2 linked regions of the Glaciimonas sp. CA11.2 genome follow. The protein of the gene in region 1 interacts with the protein of each later gene in a pairwise test. Links are inferred from orthologs where the notes say so. Each region holds a gene or a part of one and is shown on either strand. Other genes may lie near its edges.

Region 1 (8,700 bases):
CGACTTTGACGTATATGGAAGCAGAAATTGCCTTGCGCAGCGTTATGCAGCGGTTGCCGGGCTTGCAACTAGTTGGCAAGACCCAATCGTGGGGACATAACGCAGTTTATCGAAGCCTCAACGCGTTGCCATTAAAGTACGTGTCGACGCTGGCGGCCTCTCCAATCGAGGATGCCGCGCATGTCTAATGCTGACCTTAATTTGCCTGTTGACGCGTTTCCCGGTTTCAAGCCCGATTTGATGGATGAAATAAGCGCTCAGTTGATGCAATTGCAAGACCAGAAGCTGCTACGCAAACGACGCATCGTGGATGGTCCACAAGGTCCGCTGCTGACAATTGATGGCAAGCAAATACTGGCTTTCAGCAACAACGATTATCTTGGTTTAGCCAATCATCCTGCGTTGATCGCTGCTGCCCACGATGGCTTGGCGCGATTCGGCGTCGGCGCGGCATCGTCGGCGCTGATCAGCGGTCATAGTAGTGTGTGCGAAGAATTGGAAGTCGCACTGGCAGCGTTTGTTGGCATGCCCCGCGCATTGCATTTCTCAAATGGCTACATGGCAAATATGGGGATTATTCCGGCGTTGGTCGGCCCCGGCGATCTGGTACTTTCCGACCGGTTAAACCACGCTTGCCTGATCGATGGCGCACGTCTTTCCGGTGCAGAATTCCGCGTCTATCCGCATAACGACGTGGCGCGGGTGGAGCAGCAACTCGCCAAAAGCACTAGCGCACGCAAGCTGATAGTGACTGATGGCGTGTTTAGTATGGATGGCGATATTGCGCCCTTGCCTGCGCTGTTGGCACTGTGCGAAAAATACGATGCGTGGTTGTTGGTCGACGATGCGCACGGTTTTGGCGTGCTGGGACCGCAAGGCCGTGGCAGTCTGGCCCATTTTGGATTGGCGTCACCGCGCGTACTGTATATGGGCACGTTGGGGAAAGCGGCTGGTGTTTCGGGCGCGTTTGTGGCTGGCGATGCAACGTTGATCGAATGGTTATTGCAGCGCGCACGGACTTACGTGTTCACTACGGCCAGTCCACCGATGTTAGCGTGCGCACTATTAGCGACGCTCAACTTGTTGGAAACCGAAGATTGGCGACAACAGCATTTGCGGCAATTAGCAAAACAGTTACGTGATGGTGTTGCTGATTTACCATGGTCGCTACTCCCGTCTGACAGTGCGATTCAGGCATTGGTTGTCGGTGATAATCAGCTCGCGCTGGATGTGATGGCAGCATTGTATGAACAGAATATCTGGGTGCCAGCGATTCGCCCACCGACCGTGCCTAAAGGGACGGCGCGATTACGTATTTCGCTCTCAGCGGCGCATACAATAGAACAAGTGGATCAATTGATTGCTGCGTTGCATGTGGCTGCTAAAAAGCTTGCTGCCGCAGAGACATGGACCGCAAAAGATACCGTCAGCGAGGAAAACGCGCCAGCCGATATCGACAGTATGAAGGAAGCATAGTTGAAACAAAACACACAATCTGACTGGGTGAATCGCAGTCTGAAAAGCGTCTGGCATCCATGCACGCAAATGCAACACCACGAAACGGTGCCGCTGATTCCGGTCAGCCATGGTCGCGGTGCGTGGCTATACGACGCCGATGGCAAGCGTTATCTGGACGCCATTAGTTCATGGTGGGTGAATCTATTCGGTCATGCCAATCCGCGTATTAATGCCGCGTTGAAAGACCAGCTGGATAAGCTTGAACACGCGATGTTGGCGGGTTTTACGCACGAGCCGGTGATTCGGTTGTCAGAGAAACTGGCAGAGCGCACGGGGAATGTGTTGGGGCATTGCTTTTACGCGTCGGATGGTGCTTCGGCGGTGGAAATAGCACTGAAGATGAGTTTTCATTCCTGGCGTAACGCCGGTCATAGCGCCAAGCAAGAATTCGTTTGTCTCAAAGGCAGTTATCACGGCGAAACCATCGGTGCGCTGGCGGTGACAGACGTGGCTTTGTTCCGCGATGCGTATGGACCGCTATTACGTCAGGCGCACGTTGTGATGTCGCCCGATGCACGCGGCGCGCATGAAGGAGAAACCGCTGCCGATGTTGCGCGTCGTGCTGCGCATTCTCTGGAATTGTTATTGCAACAACGTGGCACGCACATCGCGGCGCTAATTATCGAGCCATTGGTGCAGTGTGCGACCGGCATGGCAATGCACGATCCCGTCTATTTGGCCGAAGTACGCGCCTTATGCGACCGTTATCAGGTGCATTTGATCTTTGATGAAATTGCCGTGGGCTGCGGTCGGACTGGAACATTCTTTGCGTCTGAGCAAGCTACGGCAAAGGGTTCTGAAGCCTCAGCGCCGCAGCCGGTCTGGCCGGATTTCGTTTGCCTGTCGAAAGGGATCAGCGGTGGCTATTTGCCATTGTCGCTGGTGATGACGACCGATGCCATTTATCAAAGTTTCTACGATGCCGACGTCACCCGTGGTTTTTTGCATTCGCATTCTTACACCGGCAATCCATTAGCCTGTCGTGCGGCGTTGGCGACGCTTGAAATTTTTGAGCAAGATGATGTACTGAACGCTAATCGCGTGAAGGCACAGCGCATAACCGCCGCATTGCAACCAATGGCCGATCATCCGAGCGTGCAGCATTTCCGCCAGCGCGGGATGATCTGGGCGTTTGATGCAAAAATTGCCGATCCGGCAGCAGCGTCAACTTTTTCGCGTCGATTTTTCAGCAAAGCGTTGGAAAGCGAATTGCTATTACGACCCATTGGCAACACGGTCTATCTGATGCCTCCATACATCCTCGATGAGGAAGAGTGCGACTTGCTGGCAGCACGCACAGCTTCTGTATTCAACAGCGTCATTGGCGAGAGGTCTTGATGACTAATCAAACGATACCGTTGAATGCGTTGATGCCAATGGAAAACAAGCCGCAATGCGCCTATTTTGTCGCTGGCACGGATACCGAAATCGGTAAAACGCTCGTCGCTGCCAGTTTGTTGCATGCGCTGACTAAAACCGGCATTCGTACCGCCGGGATGAAGCCGGTCGCCGCTGGTGCAGAGTTGCGCGACGGAATCTGGCACAACGACGACGCCGATGCTTTAGCAGCGCAAGCCAGCGTCGCGCTACCAACACATTTGGCAACGCCGTATTTATTTAAGGCGCCGACCGCGCCGCATATCGCCGCCGCGCAGGAAGACCGCATCATTGCATTGCCGCATATTTTGGCGTGCTATCAACAGATAGCGACCTTGGCTGACGCAGTGGTAGTCGAAGGCGTTGGTGGCTTTCGCGTGCCATTGAACGCCACCACTGATACCGCCGATTTGGCAGAACAGTTGGGTTTGCCGGTTGTGCTGGTTGTTGGTTTGCGGCTTGGCTGCATTAGCCACGCGCTGCTAACGGTCGAAGCGATTGCCGCGCGCGGCTTGCTATTGGCAGGCTGGGTTATCAATACTGTCGATCCCGACATGCTCAACGCTGACGCGACGATGGAGGCGCTGGTGGCGCGCATTGATGCGCCTTTGTTGGGCCGTGTACCGCGACTGTCTTTGCCTGCCGCGGAATTAATCGCCGCTGCCGCCAGTTATCTTGAATTCTCACATTTGCCGGGCTGGCCTGCCGGAACACCTCTTTTAACAAATTCCCTCCCTTCTAAGGAAATCTGATCATGTCTTCGCAACCGAACGCCAGCACTTCACAACCGATTAACTTTCAGCCTGGTATCGCCCAAAAAATCGTGGCTCCGGCAGTCGATGCCGCATGGCGCGTGGAAGAAGTGCTGGAAATATTCAATTTGCCGTTCAACGATTTGATGTTCCGCGCGCAACAAGTACATCGCGAAAATTTTGATCCAAGCGAAGTCGAGTTAGCGACACTCTTGTCGATCAAGACCGGCGGTTGCCCGGAAGATTGCGGCTATTGCCCGCAAGCTGCGCGCTACGATACCGGCGTTGTTGCCCAAAAAATCTTGCCTCTTGAGACGGTGCTGGATGCTGCCCGTCAAGCCAAGGCTAACGGTGCAACGCGTTTTTGCATGGGCGCGGCATGGCGCGAGCCAAAAGATCGTGATCTGGAACACGTAGAAGATATGGTGCGCGGCGTGAAAGCTCTCGGCCTTGAAACCTGCGCCACGCTGGGTATGTTGGGCGAAGGTCAGGCCGAGCGGTTGAAGCAAGCCGGTCTGGATTACTACAACCACAACCTCGATACCGCCCCCGAATTGTATGGTGACATTATCACCACCCGCGATTATCAAAACCGTCTGGACACGATCGACAGCGTGCGTGGCGTCGGTATCAAAGTGTGTTGTGGCGGGATTGTCGGCATGGGCGAATCGCGCTTGCAGCGGGCCGGTCTGGTGGCGCAACTCGCCAACATGACACCTTATCCAGAATCGGTTCCTGTGAACAATCTGGTGCAGGTCGAAGGCACGCCTTTGTATGGTATTGAGGCGCTGGATCTGCTCGAATTTGTTCGGACCATTGCAGTGGCACGTATCACGATGCCAACAGCGCGGGTGCGTTTATCGGCCGGTCGCCGCCAGATGGGTGAGGCGATTCAGTCGCTGTGTTTCCTGGCGGGTGCGAACTCGATTTTCTACGGCGATAAATTGCTGACAACCGGCAACCCGGAAGTTGAAGAAGATCGCGCATTGTTGGCTAAATTGGGTATGCACACGCGGTCGACTGCCATTGATGCACGCTGTGAAGTGACGCAAAGCGAAGCGCAATAAAGCAGTTCGTTAGCTGACCGAAAGAAAAAATAGAAACGGCGAAAAATCATCTTCAAACGTCTGTTACCACAAGTGAGATTCTGTAGGACTGACGATTGCGTTAGTCCTACAAACTTTTAGTAGAAGTAGCGATGGGCAGCGATTTGATTGAATTGTTTTTCAGCAGAACAAAAAACCAACTGGAGCAGACATGTTTACAAAAATTTTGATCGCCAATCGCGGTGAAATCGCCTGTCGTGTCGCCGCCACGGCCCGCCGTATGGGCGTCAAAACGGTGGCGGTTTACTCGGAAGCCGATGCCGGTGCCAAGCATGTGGCAGTCTGCGACGAGGCAGTCTGCATCGGGCCGGCAGCGGCCAAGGAAAGCTATCTGCGCGGGGATAAAATTATTGCCGTCGCGCTGGCGACGGGCGCGCAGGCGATCCATCCGGGTTACGGTTTTTTGTCAGAGAACGCGCAATTTGCGCAGGCGTGCGCAGACGCTGGTCTGATATTCATCGGACCGCCGGCTAGTGCGATCAAGGCGATGGGATCAAAATCTGCCGCCAAGTCATTAATGGCGAAAGCCGACGTGCCGCTGGTTCCCGGTTATCACGGCGATGATCAGGATGCCGATCTGTTGCAGCAACAGGCCGACAAAATCGGCTATCCGGTATTGCTGAAGGCAAGCGCTGGCGGCGGCGGTAAGGGCATGCGAATCGTCGAGAATAGCGCAGATTTCAAGGCTGCATTGGCATCCTGCAAGCGCGAGGCGATCAGCAGTTTTGGTGATGATAAAGTATTGGTCGAGAAGTATTTGACCCGTCCGCGACACATAGAAATTCAGGTCTTTGCCGACAGTCAGGGTGATTGCGTTTACTTGTTTGAACGTGATTGCTCAGTGCAACGGCGTCATCAAAAAGTACTGGAAGAGGCGCCAGCGCCAGGAATGACTGAAGAGCGGCGCAAAGCCATGGGCGATGCGGCGGTCGCGGCAGCTAAGGCAGTTGGCTATGTCGGCGCGGGTACGGTGGAATTTATTGCTGACTACGAAAATGGCGAAGGCGGCGCGTTTTATTTCATGGAAATGAATACCCGCCTGCAAGTCGAACATCCGGTGACCGAAATGATCACTGGGCTTGATCTGGTTGAGTGGCAATTGCGAGTTGCTTCTGGCGAGCCGCTGCCACTTAAGCAAGCGCAACTAACAATACGCGGTCATGCGATTGAAGCGCGGATTTATGCTGAAAATCCGGACAAGGGATTTTTGCCGTCAATCGGCACGCTGCGCCATTTGCGTACGCCAGCCGCACGCGAATTTGAAGTGACCGCTGCGGCAACACCCGACGCGATTGTACGGATTGATTCAGGGGTGCGTGCGGGTGATGCCATCTCGCCGTTTTATGATCCGATGATCGCCAAATTGATTGTCTGGGCACCGGATCGGCAACAGGCTTTGGCGAGTATGTCTAATGCTTTAGCGCAGTATCAAATTGTGGGTCTGGCCAGCAATATCAGTTTCTTGCAGCGCCTGATTGCCAGTCAGCCTTTTTCCACCGCTGATCTGGATACAGGGTTGATTGAACGGAATCAGGACGCGCTGTTTCCAATCGCTCAGCCGGTTGAAGTGGCAGTGCTTGCGCTGGCAACCGCCGCATTATTGGCGGCTGAACGTCGCGCAACCGACACGCATGTTAATCCCTGGACCGATACCAATGGCTGGCGTCTGAACAGTAACTTGCAACGCCAGCTGACCTTTGTCGACAATGGCAAGGCAAGCCCGATCGCTGTGCTGTATCAATCCGGCAGTTGGTTGTTGCAACATGGTCAACACTTCACGCGGATGGCATTGTTGCAGCAGAGTGATTGTGATTACGTCATCAGTCTTGGTGATCGCGAGGTGCGGGGTACGGTGGTTTCTGATGGTACCCACTTTCAGGTATTTACCGGCGGCCACCAGTATACGCTGGACTATGTCGATCCATTGGCGCACGCCGGTGAAGTCGAAACCGAAGGTGGTCGCCTGACTGCGCCCATGCCAGGGAAAATCGTTGCCGTATTGGTCGCGCAGGGCGATCAGGTTAAAAAGGGTGCGCCATTGCTGATTATGGAAGCGATGAAAATGGAGCACACGATTGCCGCGCCAGCCGATGGTCTGGTGGAAGAGTTGCTGTATGCGGTTGGCGATCAGGTGGCCGAAGCGGCGCAATTGCTAGCGTTTAAACTTGATGTAACGCAATAGTTTGATAATGCGGTTTTGTGGCAAAGCGGTGGGTGTAACAAACCTGATAGCGGACCTGATTCCGCACTTGGTTTCGATGCTTGACCGAAGGCTAGTCAGAAATTAAAAAAAGCGCTGCCAGAAGGAGTTCAATGAAAATAATATACTATGCGCCGCCTGGGAGCGGGCTGGACGACTGGCTGGAAATGGTCGCCAAAGCGATGCCTGAAGCTGAATGTCGGTTATGGTCCGAGGGCGATACGGACCATGCAGATTATGCGCTGGTGTTCGCACCACCGGCGGCCATGCTGCGTGGCCGACACGATTTGAAAGGCATTTTTAATCTTGGTGCGGGTGTCGATGCCATTTTCCAACTAGGGAATGCGTTTCCTGACGGTGTGCCGCTGATTCGGGTTGACGATGCCGGTATGGCGATTCAGATGGCTGAGTATGTGACGCACGCTTTGCTTGGCTACTACCGCCGCTTTGCGCTTTATCAGCAACAGGCCAGTCAGGGTGAATGGCGACGCTTGTCGCGCAATAACAAGCAGGATTTTAGCGTCGGTATTTTGGGTCTTGGCGTGTTGGGTGTACGGATTGCCGACGCGGTCAGGCATTTTGAGTTTCCGTTGAATGGTTGGAGTCGCACTCAGAAAGACTTGCCCGGCATGCGTTGTTATGCGGGCGAAGACGGTCTTGATGCGTTTTTGCGGGCCTCGCGGGTGTTGGTCTGCATCCTGCCGCTGACGCCAGAAACCACCGGCATCATCAATCGTGAAAATCTGCAAAAATTACAGAGTGGCACTGAACACACCGGGGGTTCCAGAGGTGCGTATGTGATTAACGTTGCCCGTGGCGGTCATCTGGTGGAAGACGATTTGCTGGCGCTGGTCAAAACCGGTCATATCGCCGGTGCAACACTGGATGTATTTCAGCAAGAACCATTACCGTCCGAGCATCCTTACTGGCAGGAACCGCGCATTACCATTACGCCGCATTTCGCAGCAGCATCGGTGGAACTAGACACGATTCAACAAATCAGCGAAAAAATCCGTGCGCTGCAACGCGGTGAGGCGGTCACCGGGGTTGTAGACCGTATCAACGGCTATTAAATCATCGGATATTAAAATCATAAGAATAGCGAGGATCGTAAAATGACATTCCCAAGCAAAGTTAAAATCGTTGAAGTCGGCCCACGTGACGGTTTGCAAAACGAAAAAGAGACCATTCCTGCAGAAATCAAGATTGCACTGGTCAATCAACTGACCGCGGCAGGTTTTGTCAACATTGAAGCGGCCTCCTTTGTATCGCCTAAATGGGTGCCGCAAATGGCGACATCCACCGAAGTGATGGCGGGCATCATCCGGCAACCGGGCGTAATTTATTCAGCCTTGGTTCCGAATATGAAGGGCCTCGAAGCTGCCTTGACGGCGGGTGCTGATGAAATGGTGATTTTCGGATCGGCATCGGAAGCGTTCTCGCAAAAAAATATCAATTGCTCAATTGCCGAATCAATCGAACGGTTTCGTGACGTCGCCCTGACCGCTAAACAAGCGGGAAAACGTTTGCGCGGCAGTATTAGTTGCGTTTTTGGTTGTCCGTATCAGGGCGAAGTCAGTATTGATGCGGTGGTGGATGTGTTGCACCGCATGCGCGATCTTGGTTGCGACGAGATTGACATTGCCGATACGATCGGTGTGGCAACTCCCAACAAGGTGAAGGCGGTCATGCAACGATTGGTGCAGGAATTCCCGGTGGATCGTTTGTCGGGCCATTTTCATGACAC
Region 2 (8,900 bases), 350 kb from region 1 along the record:
CTTTTGCCGACGGTACGGGTAGCGCTGCCAGCAACATTAACTGGACGTCAAAAAATCGTATTATTTTCGAGAGCACGCCGGTCATCGCTCCGGTTGCGGCGACAACTATTCAAGGCTACGTTACGCAATTTGGAGGGGCTGTCATCGCGCCGGACGGTGCGTTGTTTTCCGTCACAAATCCGGTCGCCTTGCAAACCTACAACGCCTATCTTATTAGCTTGGTGACAGGATCATTCGGCCTCACTCAGGCGGCTTACAATGCCGCCTTTAAACAAGCATTGGGAGCAGAGACGCCGATTACGGTGAGTGCCCCACAATGGACCAACGGACAGGCCAATACGACGGACGCTGCTGCCCTTGACGTCAAATATCTGAGTGTCATGCACGCTTCCGGCACCAATGCAACGGCGACACTAACAGGCACCGGTGTATTGGAAGTTGCGGGCTCGACTGACGGCGCCTTACGCGCTGATGGAGGGGGGCACATTATTAATAACGGCCTGCTATCTGTGATGCAGTTCAGTGGCAGCACACTTCGGTCAATTGCGATGACGATTGACGGGGCCGGCAGCACTGGCGTCAACAGCGGCGTCGTTACGTCTGGGGCATGGCTGAATGCCGACGGCACGCGAGTGCCGCAAGGACCACTCTCACAAGGTAACCTATATCAAAGCTTCGGTGCACAAGTGACCAATAATGGTGTCTTTACGAATACCGGCATCATTAATGCGGCGTTAGAAGGAGGGCCAGCGCAAGCAATCGGAATTTTTTTAAATGGTGGCGGCGCTGCAGCGAGTAACAGCGGGATTATTAATATTAGCGAGAGTTGGGGCAGCACTAATGCATCGGCACCAAATGGTCAAGCCTTCGGCGTTCTGATCCAGGGAGCCGGCAGCTTTGTTAATCAAGCGAGCGGTACCATTTATATTGGACGTGCACCGCAAGCGCACGCAGGGGACATAGTTCCTGACGTCGCCATCAATAAGGGAAATGTCATCAACGCTGCCATCATGACGAATGGTAACAATGTTTCTATTGTGAATGACGGTACGTTGACGCTCGGGTCGCTAGTCCAGGATGCGGCGGGAATTGCCGTGCTCGGCGCGACGAATTTTAGTGCCACCAATAATGGCGCAATAAATGTCAACGGTGGCGCTGGGCTGGCTGCCCCGCTTCAAAATGTCGGCTTTCTAGTGCTGGATTCAACTGTGGGTACTGGCGCTGGCGCGATCAACAATGGTGCAATTTCTGTAGTCGGCGCGAATAATGTCGGAATTAAAGTTCTCGATACAGGCAGTTTCGGATCTGAAATAACGTCCACGATCGCGGGCAGCATTACGGTAGCCGGCGGTATTGATCCGACTTCTGGAACACGCAATTATGGCGTCTGGGCCGAGGGAACCGGCAGTGGTGTCGCGACTGCCAATATTGACTCCGCAATCAATTTGACAGGGGTTGGCGCTATCGGTGTGTTGGCACGTGGAAACGCCGTGATTAATGTAGGAGCAGACGTGTTGCGTGATTTTGGCAACACGGATGAAATCGGATTTTTTATTGACGGCGCACATGCCAAAATAAATGTTTCGGCCGCGAATCTGATTGTAAATACCGATCGATCGACGCTGTTTCGCATTGCTGACGGTGCCAGTTTTAGTGGTCAGGGATTGAAGATGACCGCCAGCGGTATCAATAGTACTGCGTTGTTAGGTACGGGCTCAGGTACGGCGATCAAAATCGATAATGCGGTGATTAACGTCAACAACGCTGGCGCAACTGCCGTACTGATTGAAGGCGGGGCTACCGGCGATATTAGCGCATTGGCTGACATCAACCTTAATAGTGCAGGTGCCATTGGCGGCGTGGTCGATGGTCAGCAGCATAGTTTGACTGGGGCGCTGGTCGGGACACCCGATGCGGCGACCAGATTGACATCCGCAAAAGCGCTCACCGGCAGTGCGGACAATATCGTTGGCTTCATTACACGCAATTTGGGACAGCTCGATAACAGCGGTAATATTGCCCTCACCGGTACGGATAGTATGGGTATTGATGTCCAGCAGGCTGGACGTTTGAATAACACGGGAACCATTACCGTGGGTGGCGGTGTTGGAGTCAGGGCATCGGGTAGCGATGCAGAAATTTCCAACCTCGGCACGGTGACTGTCAATGCAGGAGTTGCTGGTGTGCAATTGGTGAATGGCGCGGCTTTGACATTGACCGGCACCAACAATAGGATTACCACCTCTGGCGCCGCCAGTGGGGTGCTGCTTGATACCCATGCCGCTTCACTCGACGCCAGCAATTTGACTATTACAGCCAATGGAACCGGTGCAGGTATCGAAAACAAGGCTGAAATCGGTGCTGTCAAACTCAACAACGTAACGATCAACGCCAGCAGTGGCTCGGCCATTCGTACAGCCACCAGTTTTGATCCAACCTCCAGCGTTACGCTGAACGTTCTGGGAAGCGGAACAGGTATTGCGTTCCAACAGTATGGCACCGGCGCAGATGTCGCCAGCAATGTGGTAGTCGGGCCGCGTTACGCGATCAACGTATCGGGTGTGAGTGGAACCGGCATCCAGGCAAAGACCACCGGCGATGTCATTACCAGCGGCTTGATAACTGTCAGTAATACACGCGGCGGTGCAGCGATAGTGGCGCATGATGCTGCCACGATTACCAATACCGGAACTCTCTCTTCCGCTAGCATCAGTTCTATTGGTGTCATTGATGCTTCTGGTACCACCGCTAAGATGATTATCAACTCTGGGACCATCGTTGCAGCAAGCAACGCTAACGTCGCGATTCTGGGCGGTGACGGCGGCGACAAGATTAGTCTGGTCGGTGGCGCAGTGACCGGTAAAATCAACGGTGGTTCCGGTGCCAATACGGTCAACTGGACCGGGGGCACACTCGCGGGTGAAATTAACCTGGGTTCAGGGAATAATAACAAGGCGTTGGTTGGTGCTGTCGACCTTGCAACTACACGTCACGTCACGGCCAATGCCGGTACCACGGGCAATACACTGGAATTTTCTGGCACCCAAAACGCCAGTCGTGGCTTTGGCTCGTTTACTGCAGACGATATGACGCGGGGCCTTAATATTGGTAATAGCTATAATGCCATCACGCTATCAAACGGTGCAGATATGCGCGTTATTGGCGATCTATCGATGCAGAGTGCCGCCTCTTCCCTTAACGTGGCCGATACTACTTCCGTATTGCGTATTGGCGGCAGCGGTGCTACCGCAGGTAGCGTATTAAACCGTAACATTACAGATAAGGGCAATGTTGTATTCGATAATCTCGATATCCAGAGTTACGGCGGTGCGATCAGTGGTAGCGGTAACATGACGCGTGATCTGACCGGTACAACTACCCTGACGGGTGGGAATACTTATAGCGGGATTACCACTGTCCTCGGCGGGACGCTGGCCGCGGGGGCGACCAATACCTTCAGTGCCGCATCCGTGCACACAGTTAATGTTGGGGCGACGCTGGATCTGGCAGGTTTTGATCAACGTATCGCGGGTCTGAACAACGGGGGTACTGTGCGTCTGTTTTCTTCTTCCGACGCACTCTTGGCTGGTACTCAACTCACCATCACCGGCCCGATAGCTGGCAATGGAGGCACGGTACTTTTAGGTTCTAAGCTCGGCGTAGATAGCAGTGCGACGGATGCCTTAGTATTGAGTGGTACCGCAGCCATCGCACAGGGAATGACAAATTTGCTGGTGGTGAATCGCGGCGGGCTCGGTGCGCTGACCACAGGAAGCGGCATCCCTGTCGTGTTGGTACAAAATGGAGCGACAGCGGATGTCGGGACGTTTGTGCTCGCAAACGCTGGTGGCCATATCGATGCGGGCGCTTATCAGTACCATCTGACGGATGCGGCTGGTACACGTTATCTGACCACTTTTGCGGCAGTTCCCGATATTAAAGTTACCACCAATCGCGCCTATCGTAATGAGGTGGCCTTGTATAACGCGCTGCCCAATATATTGCGGCAAGGTGATTTGGCAATGCTATCCACCTTGCATCGGCGTGTTGGCGATGAAAATAGGCAGATTGTGGTAGACGATGGCAGTGATGAAGGTTGGGTCAATGCAAATCGGCGCGGCTGGGGGCGTGCTATTGGCGGTAACATCAATATGGCTCAGGCAGGCGACGCGAGTTTGAGCAGTCACGCCAACATGGGCGGCTTTCAGAGTGGCGTGGACATTTACGCAGGTCACAATTGGGGCGTCGGCGTATATGTGGGCGCGCTTGAGACAAACAGTAGCGTCAACGGAAACGTCGGAGGTATTTTTGGAAGCGCTGGCACGATGCGCTCAGATAGTAAATTTATAGGTGGCTATGGGACGTACCTGGACAACGGTTTCTATACCGACTTAGTGTTTCAGTATGGCATGCACCGACTTTCTGTTACCGCCCCGACCACACAATCAAATAGTAATGCGTTTAGCACTATGGCATCGATTGAGGTTGGCAAGCGCTTCTCCTTGGGCCATGGGTGGGCTCTGGAGCCTCAAGCACAACTGATTTATGGTCGTAGCAAGCTCGACACCGTAGATATCGCAGGAGCCACTGTGCAGCAGGATGCAAATGGAAAAGTATTTGGCCGCCTTGGAGCCCGTATTACGACGGACATGGCGACTTCACTCGGACATCTACAGCCTTATGCACGCTTAAATCTATGGCATGGATTTTCAGGGAAGGACACAACGACTTTTGTGAATCCTGCTGCGACAACGCCAATATCAACAAGTGTCGGTTACACCTCAACCGAAACAGCGCTCGGATTAACCTTGCAGCTTGCCCCAATGACTAGCCTGTATGGTGAGGTAGGAAAATTATTCAGGGTAGGTAACAGTGACGATGCTCAGGTCAGATCATCGGTCGAAGGTTCAATTGGATTGAAAATTGGTTTTTAAACAGTTGCGCCGCATGCAGAATTTGTTTTAGCTGTATGTGGCAAACTGGTGGTGAAGTGATATAAAACGATATTCAGGGTCGTACTTCACCATCTATAAAAACCTTTAACTCCCCTTCGCCAAATTGCATCCATGTTTCATTTGTGGTCAACGGTGAAGTCACGATCACGGCGACGCGATCTTTGGGCGTGGTTACCTGAGAAAAATCGACTGTGACATCTTCGTCCGATAGTTTCGCCTCGGCAAATGGAAACTGGCGGATGATGTAATACAAATTGGTCGAGCAATGGGCGAAAAGTGCCGACCCATCGGATAGCATCATATTAAATGTGCCATGTTGCGCGATCTCTTTAGTCAACTCTTGCAACGCCATCGTTAATTGGGCCGTCGTCGGCAAGTTTTCGCCGAAACGTTGTCGTAACTCTTGCAGAATGTAGCAAAAAGCCAACTCGCTATCCGTATTGCCAACCGGACGAAAAGCGCCATTTAACGTCGGTGCGAAAGCCTTAAGATCGCCGTTGTGTGCAAATACCCAATAGCGACCCCATAATTCGCGCACAAACGGATGACAGTTTTCCAACGCCACCTGGCCTTGCGTCGCTTTGCGAATATGGGCGATGACGTTTTTTGACTTAATCGGGCAACGACGAATCAACTCAGCCACCGGTGAGGCAACAGCGGCCTGGTAATCGACGAAATGGCGTACGCCATTGCCTTCAAAAAAGGCAATTCCCCAGCCGTCGCTATGATGGTCGGTTTGACCGCCACGGGTCGAAAATCCGGTAAAACTAAATACAATGTCGGTCGGGACATTGCAATTCATTCCAAGTAACTGGCACATGGTTTCAGGTCAAGAAGTGGTATAAAAAGCCGCTTTACAACGAATCAACAAAGCGAAAACAGACTGCTAACGTTACCACGTGCAAGTCGTTTGACAAAAAAGAAATATCAACACGAGCAGTAGCCTATTAAAAATCAAAGATAACTACGGCACAACCTGCGCGATTTTCCACCTTTGAGACTTCAAAGTACCAAAGCATTCGTAGTCACCGATTGATGAATCTGATAACTTTGGATGTTAATGATTTTGGGAGCAAGGCGTCATGGATCAATTGGCGGCGATGCGTGCCTTTCGGCGGGTGGTGGAAAATGGCAGTTTTACCGCTGCCGCGGCTGAACTCAACCAGTCGCACACCATCGTTTCACGACAAATACGCCAGCTTGAAATTGAGCTGGGTGCACAGTTGCTCAATCGTACTACGCGCCGCTTTTCGCTAACCGAGGCAGGGCAGGAATATTACGAGCGATGCAAACAAATACTTAATCAACTGGATGACGCGGCAGAAGCCATATCTTCCCATCAGGCGAGGCCGTCCGGCACGCTGCGCATCAACGCACCGCAAGCATTTGGCACCATCGAACTGTCAAGTTGGCTGCCGACATTTGTGATGGCTCATCCACAGTTACGGGTGGATTTGGTCTGTAACGACCGTTTTGTTGATCTCATTGAGGAGGGCTTCGATGTCGCGCTGCGTCTGGCGCATGACTTGGCAGACTCGACCCTCATCGCTCGGCGACTTGCAGTAAGTGATTTACTGTTAGTGGCTTCTCCCGACTATCTTCAGCGGAATGGCATTCCACAAAATCCGCTGGAACTGGCGACCCACAATTGCCTGATATATTCTCTCGCCTCGAAGCCAAGCCTATTCACTTTCACGGCAACCGATGGAACGTCGCATCCGGTTGCGGTGCGCGGCAACTTGCAAGCCAACACCGGTATTGCGCTTCGTTCGGCAGCGCTCGCCGGTTTGGGTATCGCTGCAACCGCCTCTTTTATCGTGCATGAAGATTTACGTCGCGGCGCTTTGGTGCACGTATTGCCGTCATTTACGTTAAAGCCACGTGAGTTGTATGTGCTGTATCCACAAAATCGTCATCTTTCGCCGAAGGTGCGCGCTTTTGTGGAGTTTGCGAGTGACTGGTATCGGACGCCACGCTGGTAGTGATCGGCATGCTGTCAAAACGGCGGCCACCTTCGAGGGAGCGATGCGGGTCATTTTTTTGGGAAGATTGACCGCCGGTTCGCGCATTACAGTTTTGCGACCACGGCCCTTTGTTGCTGCGTTAAGCCGCCATAACCGTATGCCGCGGCGCGTGCATCGTGCACGTGTACATAACTTTCATGATGCAAATCGCCGAGCAAATCTGCCATTGCATTGAATACTGCGGCGATATAGGCGGCTTTTTCATCAGCCGTATTCGTTTCATCGGTGATACGAATAGCCAAAAAGAAGCTGGTTTTGTGTTGCGCGTGCAAACTCTCTCCCCCGACAAACCAATGGGCCGGATCGACGTGCGAAATAGCAATCGAGGTAAGCTCCGGTTTCTTATGCAAAATGTCCGCAGTCAATTGCGAAAGCGATTGCGCAACCTTGGCCGACGTTATGGCAATTGGCGGAGTTGATAGAAGTACAGTAAGTATGGGCATGATGTGCTTTCAATAGTATTTCGGACTGGCCCGCAACGCCCCAGCGGCGCTGTGCTTTCCTGGCTGCTGCTGATCTCGGGGAACCCGTCGGTCAGATGGAGACCAAAGTGTAGCCGCGCCGGAATCCGCAATACAGCCATCCCTAAACACATAATTCGTGCAAATTACGCACTAATCGTCACCAATGGATCGCTTAGTGTGATCGAAAGCAGGTTCGCACTCTTTGTCTTCTCTGTGCTAAAGGCAATCGATCCATCGATCCATCAATCTGCAAGTGGTAACGGGCTTGGTGGTTTGATCTCTTCCAGGCAAACCATCGATTTAACGCCCGCCACGCCCGGGACCTGCATCAACCGGTCGGTCAAAAATCCGGACAGCGATTTCAAATCGCTCGCCACTACTTTGAGCAAGTAGTCAAAATCGCCAGAGATGGTGTAACACTCAAGAATTTCCGGAAATGCGCGAATCGCTTGTTCAACCTTGCGGACCTGTTTGAACTGCTCACGCGCGATGTTCAAGCTGACAAATGCCGTAACGCCCAAACCAATCGCCGCAGGTTCTACTTGCGCCGCGTAACCACGAATAATGCCGTCCTTTTCGAGCCGCTGCACCCGCCGATAGCATTGCGGTGCCGATAGATTGACCCGATCCGATAACTCGACATTAGACGCCCGCCCGTTCGCCTGCAACGTGCGCAACAAAATTTTGTCATATCGATCCAATTTTTCCATTTATCATCTCATTCCTGCACGAATCATGCGTTTAAGTAGCGAAACATGCTTCATTATGCACAAATATTTTTATGCTTTGTGATTATCATGTAATCATAAACTGTGACCGGAGCGCATCATGAAAAACCCAGCCATCGCACTAGAAAATCGCTACAGTGCGCATAACTATTCACCTTTGCCTGTCGTTCTCAGCAGCGGGCGCGGCGTGTGGCTTATGGACGAAACAGGCAAGCATTATCTCGACATGATGTCCGCCTATTCGGCAGTCAGTTTCGGTCACAGCAATCCCACTTTAGTCGCAGCCTTAACCCGTCAGGCCAACCGGCTCGCCGTGACTTCCCGTGCGTTTTATACCGATCAACTCGGCCCATTTTTGCAGTTGCTGTGTGAAATGACCGGACAACCCAAAGCGCTGCCGATGAATAGCGGTGCAGAAGCTGTCGAAACCGCGCTTAAGGCCGCGCGGAAATGGGGCCACAAGGTGAAAGGAATTCCTGATAACAGTGCCGAAATCATCGTCTGCAAGGGTAACTTTGGGGGACGCACCACGACTATTATCGGATTTTCATCCGAGCCGCAATATCGTGACGGTTTTGGTCCGTTTCCGTCAGGCTTTGTATCAATACCGTTTGGCGATGCAGCAGCGCTGGAAGCGGCAATTACACCGCGAACAGCCGCTTTTTTGGTCGAGCCAATTCAAGGTGAGGGCGGTATTATCGTCCCGCCCGATGGCTACCTCGCTGCGTG

What was found.
Region 2: the proteins of bioB (region 1) and RGU75_RS08390 interact in binary tests that used the Escherichia coli proteins (3 or more experiments, as listed by UniProt). The link is inferred for Glaciimonas sp. CA11.2 from one-to-one orthologs.

What each region holds. Positions count from the first base shown.
Region 1 is NZ_JAVIWL010000001.1:1,611,401-1,620,100, reverse strand. What follows is about bases 2,910-5,681. They hold bioB (biotin synthase BioB), read left to right. Parts: upstream 2,910-3,649; coding sequence 3,650-4,714; downstream 4,715-5,681. Other genes in these bases: RGU75_RS06905 (acetyl/propionyl/methylcrotonyl-CoA carboxylase subunit alpha), read left to right, coding at 4,905-5,681; bioD (dethiobiotin synthase), read left to right, coding at 2,910-3,647. Outside these bases: RGU75_RS06930 (cytochrome P450), read left to right, coding at 1-188; bioF (8-amino-7-oxononanoate synthase), read left to right, coding at 241-1,476; bioA (adenosylmethionine--8-amino-7-oxononanoate transaminase), read left to right, coding at 1,477-2,856; more of bioD, read left to right, coding at 2,856-2,909; more of RGU75_RS06905, read left to right, coding at 5,682-6,935; RGU75_RS06900 (glyoxylate/hydroxypyruvate reductase A), read left to right, coding at 7,067-8,026; RGU75_RS06895 (hydroxymethylglutaryl-CoA lyase), read left to right, coding at 8,069-8,700. UniProt on the Escherichia coli protein: Catalyzes the conversion of dethiobiotin (DTB) to biotin by the insertion of a sulfur atom into dethiobiotin via a radical-based mechanism.
Region 2 is NZ_JAVIWL010000001.1:1,956,400-1,965,299, forward strand. Bases 3,892-6,863 are described here. They hold RGU75_RS08390 (class II glutamine amidotransferase), read right to left. Parts: upstream 5,776-6,863; coding sequence 5,008-5,775; downstream 3,892-5,007. Other genes in these bases: RGU75_RS08385 (autotransporter domain-containing protein), read left to right, coding at 3,892-4,934; RGU75_RS08395 (LysR family transcriptional regulator), read left to right, coding at 6,038-6,863. Also shown: more of RGU75_RS08385, read left to right, coding at 1-3,891; more of RGU75_RS08395, read left to right, coding at 6,864-6,937; RGU75_RS08400 (4-oxalocrotonate tautomerase family protein), read right to left, coding at 7,024-7,422; RGU75_RS08405 (Lrp/AsnC family transcriptional regulator), read right to left, coding at 7,686-8,153; rocD (ornithine--oxo-acid transaminase), read left to right, coding at 8,272-8,900.